Regions from separate parts of the Sporosarcina sp. P20a genome, predicted to be linked through region 2. Evidence: riboswitches for the same ligand, from Rfam matches in the RefSeq annotation. Region 2 holds a riboswitch; the other holds the start of a gene.
The links. Region 2 has a riboswitch for thiamine pyrophosphate ahead of CSV72_RS05720 (thiamine phosphate synthase). Riboswitches for the same ligand answer to the same signal wherever they lie in the genome.
Positions count from the first base shown of each region.

Region 1 (3,186 bases), on a different contig from region 2:
AGAGATAGAAGCAATGTGCTTTTACCAGAACCATTTTCTCCAACAATCGTAATCCAGTCACCAGCCTGTACGGTCGCCTGTTTGGCAGAAATCTTCTCCACTTGACCACGATAGCCGTGAAAGTCTTGAATCTGAATTTTTTCTTCGGATGTAACTGCTTGACGAATTCTCATCATCGATAGAAATTCTTGGGAAGTTTTATATTCTTCCCATACACCTGGATACCAAATACCGTAGCGTTTCAGTTCTTCCTGGAAGTTTGCGAAAATCTCTGCAGGTGACTCGTCTGCGATCATAACCCCATGATCATTAAACAACACTACGCGATCAACCCAGTCAGCAATCAAATCAATTTTATGTTCCACGATAATTACGGTTTTATCAGCGGTTGCTTCTTTAATAGAAGACCAAATTTGTTGCGTGCCTTCTGGATCCAGTAAGGCAGAGGGTTCATCCAAAAAAAGCACGTCAGGTTCCAGTAATAATACAGAAGCTAATGCTAACCGCTGCTTCATACCTTGCGACATTTCATTGATGGACATATGAGGGTCTTTCAAATGCAAGTCTACACGTTTCAATACCTCTTCAATAAGAAGTGCCATTTCTTCACGCGGAACTTGAAGATTCTCTAAAACGAATGCGAGTTCTTCATCGACATAGGTCATACAGAACTGTGTATCCGGGTCTTGGAAAACGAATCCCCATGAGTTAGGCAACTGAATGTCTGTTGCTTTCATTGGCAGTTCGATAGAGTTTGGTATAATGCCGCTTAATACTTGGAGTAAAGTAGATTTCCCGGAACCACTAGGGCCGAGCATGAGAACTTTTTCACCAGGCCTAACAGAGAAGGAGAGGTCTTTAAAGAGCAAACCATCTTCTCCTGGAAACTTTAATCGTAAATCGCTAACGCTGATGTTATTCATAGTTGGATCATTCCTCCGCGTTTACTGATCAAGCAATGTATATTCTTTCTTATCAACAGGTCGAATTAACGATGTCACGCCTGTAGCTTCTAGCGCTCTTACAATAAATACAGCGAAAATACCTGTGAAGATGAACGCGCTAATAGCACGTAGTCCGTATTTTACAATGAGTGCCCATGTTTCGAGTGCTGCGTACCCATAAATTAAATCGAGTCCGAAACTTGCAAGACATGAAGCGATACCTGCTAACCCAGCGATCATAATGGAATAGCGTTTATAACGGAATGCAGCAAACAGTAATTCTGCAGCAAGACCCTGTGCAAATCCATACATCAATACTTCAATACCATGACCAGCAAACGCAGACAATGAAGCTCCTGCTATACTTGCGATGAATGCAGTACCTGGCTTTCGCAATAATAAAAATGCAAATGGCCCTACCATAAACCACATACCGTAAAGCAGTTGACGCGCAACAGGCATGATCGGTTTGACGACCGTGTATAAATCATCCCAAAACTTCATTAACACTCCAAACACCACACCGATCATGATGGTGATCAATAAATCGGTAAACTTTAACTTTTTCAAACTCTTCCACTCCCTCTTATTTTTTATACAAAAAAGCCGTCTGAAGAGCAGACGGCCGAGGAAGGAAAGAGATTCCTGTATAATTCCATCGATCACGCTCTCTACGCTGGCATTACCCAGATCAGATTAACGGTCAGCAGTGGATTAATCTGCTATCTCAGCCTGATTCTCTCAAGCACCCGTACGGACAATTATGTAAGCAATCCTAGTATACAGCACGTTGAATTGTGTGGCAACTTATGAAATTACTACGCGTTTACAAAATTGATGGCAGTTTAAATTGAACATATAGTATGGAAATCCTGATATACTAAAAGGATAGAAATGATCATAATTATATGTAGATATAATGTAAATAGAGTGTAAAAGGAGTTTTTACATGACAAAACATATAGCGTTTATTGACGTGGAGACGACAGGTATGAGTGCCGAGGCGAGTGAAGTAATCGAGTTAGGCGTGATGCTTGGAGAGTATGATAATAATCGTATTGTTTGGGTGGCTGATGAGTATTGCGAGTTTCAAGAACCGTTCTATTCGATCTCTTCGACCATTACGAATCTCACAGGCATTACCGATCAAATGGTAAGAGGAAAGTCGCTGGATATGGATAGAATCCTGAAAATACTAGATCAAGCAGATGGTATAGTAGCACATAACGCATCATTTGATAGGGGATTCGTCAGTCGACTATTGCCTGAAACGCTCGACATGGATTGGTATTGCTCCGTTCGACAAATCAAATGGAAAAATTACGGCTTTGAGAATGGTAAACTGCAACAATTGCTGAGAGCGCACCGAATTCAAGTGCATAACGCTCACAGAGCACTCGACGATGCAAAGAATCTTGCGGTATTGTTGAACTCGTCCAATCCTCATCTGGTGGATGATACATTCATCTCCTATTTGATGAATAAAGCGCCGATGAAGAAACCAGCTAAATCCAGATTTTAATTGTAGTAAGAGATGCCCGGGAAGTACTTCCGGGCATCTTTTTTAATAGATAATCGGTTGTGCAATCTTTTAAATTTTTTCGACTCTCTATAATTAAAACCACTTGAAACTATCGCATGTGCATAGTTTTTCCATATGTTATTGCTATACTATTCTTGAAATCAATAGACAAAGGGGATATATAGATGAGTAAAAAAATTCAAACCGTTATGTTTATAATGAGCGCACTATTAATCAGTGGTTGTAGTGACGATGCGCAATCGAATGATCAGAACAATCGACACATGATGAATCAAAATAGTAACGAAGGAAATCACCACATGATGAATCAAAATAGTAACGAAGGAAATCACCACATGATGGATGACTCTACAATGGGAAACGGACATATGAGCCATGACAATGTAGTGAGTTTAAAAGACTCGACAGGTGAAAATGAATTAAATATTCCACCATTGCTAACTAGTGATGCGGCAGATCGAACTGAATATACTATCAAAGCGCAAACAGGTAAGGTAGAAATATTTGATGGAGTTACTACAGAAACATTGGGTTATAATGGTGATCTATTAGGGCCAGTTCTTCAGTTTAAAAAAGGTGAAACGGTAAAAATTCACACAATAAATGAATTAGATGAAGAAACAACATTTCATTGGCATGGTTTAGAAGTTTCTGGTGAAGCAGATGGTGGACCGCATAAAACACTTAAACCAGGTGAAA
Region 1 covers NZ_PDYT01000004.1:53,126-56,311, forward strand. The annotation lists gene CSV72_RS17220 (ABC transporter ATP-binding protein) at 1-923, opposite strand, end outside; gene CSV72_RS06600 (ECF transporter S component) at 945-1,514, opposite strand; TPP riboswitch at 1,596-1,707, opposite strand; gene CSV72_RS06605 (exonuclease domain-containing protein) at 1,894-2,466, shown strand; gene CSV72_RS06610 (multicopper oxidase family protein) at 2,652-3,186, shown strand, end outside.
Region 1: it holds a riboswitch for thiamine pyrophosphate, as region 2 does, so the genes downstream of both, CSV72_RS06600 (ECF transporter S component) here and CSV72_RS05720 (thiamine phosphate synthase) in region 2, are expected to answer to the same signal.

Region 2 (3,186 bases):
TGCTATCTTTCTGCCTTGCAGTATGAAGAGCAAAAAAGAGCGCCTTTACAAAAGCGGGGAGCTTTTGTTCATGGAAACAGCAGATATATTAACGATTCGCTGATATGAAAGACACTTTCATTATCTAAAATTTACTACCATACGCATTCATCCAACCAACGTTCACACACTGGCGAAGAAGCAAACTAGGTGTCGCCTGTGACACTGGTTGCTATTATAGGAAACTCCGAAAACGTTGTCAACAGTAAATATATCTATTTATTTATTTGATTAAAAAGTAAAACTCAGCTAAGCCAGTCAGCGTATAGCCTGAGAGAGAATATAAAAAACCGGAAACATTTTTCGTTTCCGGTTGAATTTTATGAAAATAATATCTTTTCTAATTCCATTGGTGCAATATATGTATCACCTTGATAAACGCGCATATTGCCTCCTGAAATTTCATCGATCAACATGATATTCCGCTCAGGATCACGACCAAACTCCAATTTAATATCATATAGCTCTAAACCTTTTTCGGCCATCTCTGAACGGACTACTTCAGAAATTTGCTGAGTTAATTCTTTAAGTGTTGCGTATTCTTCATGCGTCAAAATGTGAAGTTGGGCCAAAGCATCTTCTGAAATAGGTGGATCTCGACGTTCGTCGTCTTTCAATGTCACTTCCACGAAAGCATCAAGTACTTGTCCTTCTTCAGCGTACGCACCGAATCTGCGCAAGAAACTTCCGACCGCACGGTATCGACAAATCACTTCTAATCCTTTACCAAAGACCGTAGCAGGCTTCACCGTCATCGTTACTTCGTCCAGATTGGCATCGATGTAATGTGTCGGTATGTTTTGCTCCGCCAATTTCTCAAAAAAGTATTGTGTCATGCGAAGTCCGGACTTCCCAGCACCATCAATCGTCAGGCCTACTGTGTTGGCACCTGGATCGAATACACCATCTTCCCCTGTTACATCATCCTTGAATTTCAATAGCACGTGGCCATCTTCCAAGCGGTAGACGTCTTTCGTTTTACCAGAATAGGTTAATTTCATCCGTACGATTCTCCTCTATTCATAAATGTGTACTACTTATTCAGTATAAAGCACTTTGACGAGAAGAAAAAGTATTGTTTGACGAAACTTGACGGACTTCAACGTAGATTTCACAAAATAATCTTATACTTAGGATAATAAATACACTTGAAGAGGAGGAAATTATCATATACTTTCATACAATTACGTTCTACCTATTTTCGGAGCGCTATTTGAAATTCGTACTAAGTAGAATACCTACCCCCCATCAAGACACATATTGATTTGGCTCCACTAGAAACAAGCATCCTTAACGATCACTGTAATTGTTGTAGAAATCGATATCGGCAATTAAATTGCGGGATGAGTACTTATTCAAAAAAACTCTTTTCATTCCACCATGGGCATGATACGCTAGTTCTGAAAACCAAATATTTTGACCATTAGGGGAATCCTTCACAAGGACTGAGAAAAGAGTGTGGCTCTGAAACCCTTATTACCTGAACAGGTTAGCACCTGCGGAGGGAAGTGGCGAGTCGTTCCGTATGTATTTCTGTCGACATTTCTACCACTTTCCGATTCGGGAAGTGGTTTTTTCTATTGGAGGGGAATGAATGAAATTACTTGGCGTGACCGACGACCGTCTTTCGGTTGATGAACTGGCACTAGATTTGTTGCAGACAGCACCGCTTCTTGATGCCATCATTTTGCGGGAAAAGTCCAAGACAGACGAACAACTAGTAGATCTAGTTACGCGTCTTGCCAGTACTGAATTTCCACTCGACAAGCTCATTCTTCATGCCAGACCTCACTTAGCTAGAAGACTGAACCTCTCAAAAGTACAGCTGACTGGTTATGGTATGCCGTTACGGGAGGCACATCGAAAATTTCCTGAGCTCACTTTCGGTTGCTCGATTCATTCATTGAAGGAAGCAAAGGAAGCTACGCAAGAAGGTGCTGATTGGCTCCTGTACGGGCATATTTTCAAGACGTCATCGAAGCCTGGACTGCCAGCGCGCGGAACGGAAGAATTGTTTTCTATTGCTGAGTGTAGTTCGGTTCCCGTGTATGCGATCGGCGGAATTCAGCCGCATCACCTGCCCATTTTACAACGAAATAACGTAGCAGGTGCGGCCGTATTATCTCCTATGCGTTCACTGGAAATCTTACAAAGTTATAGAATAGGAGAGGTATCTTATGGAGAAAATGATTGATCTGAACGGAAAATCGTATTCAGTTGTTTCAGAAGTAGGGACGATTCAGCAGTTACTTGAACATTTAGGACTTGGTGATCGCATTTTGATTGTGGAGAAAAACAAAGAGATTTTGGAGAAAGATCACTACGACGCACCGATCATGGACCGAGACCAAATTGAAATCATACATTTTGTAGGAGGCGGATGAAGATGTTAAAAATTGCAGATAAAGAATTCTCTTCACGATTATTATTAGGTACAGGGAAATATCCTTCATTTAAAATACAGGAACAAGCAGTCGCTGTATCGGAAGCAGAAATCCTGACGTTTGCGGTACGACGCATGGATATTTTCGAAGCATCACAGCCCAATTTCCTAGAGCGACTTGATTTGACGCGCTATACATTGCTGCCAAATACAGCAGGAGCGAGTACAGCAGAAGAAGCCGTACATATCGCACGTCTCGCCAAAGCATCCGGACTTTGCGACATGGTAAAGGTTGAAATCATTGGATGTAGCCGTTCGCTGCTTCCTGATCCCGTGGAAACATTACGCGCTTCTGAAATGCTGTTAGAGGAAGGCTTCATTGTATTGCCCTATACGTCAGACGATGTAGTACTTGCGAGAAAACTATGCGAATTAGGTGTTCACGCTATTATGCCGGGTGCTGCACCGATTGGTTCGGGCAGAGGCATTCTGAACCCATTGAACTTGTCATTTATTATTGAGCAATCCAATGTACCCGTCATCATTGACGCAGGAGTCGGCTCTCCAAAAGACGCAGCTTTTGCGATGGAACTCGGCGCAGACGGTGTATTGTTGAATACGGCAGTATCGGAAGCCGCCAATCCTATCATGATGGCGGAAGCAATGAAGCTCGCGATTGAAGCGGGACGTCTCGGTTATAAAGCTGGACGTATGCCGGTCCGTGATTATGGTGTAGCTAGCAGTCCGACTGAAGGGCTTGTGAC
Region 2 covers NZ_PDYT01000003.1:31,378-34,563, forward strand. The annotation lists gene CSV72_RS05715 (phosphoribosylaminoimidazolesuccinocarboxamide synthase) at 360-1,040, opposite strand; TPP riboswitch at 1,455-1,563, shown strand; gene CSV72_RS05720 (thiamine phosphate synthase) at 1,634-2,233, shown strand; gene thiS (sulfur carrier protein ThiS) at 2,217-2,423, shown strand; gene CSV72_RS05730 (thiazole synthase) at 2,420-3,186, shown strand, end outside.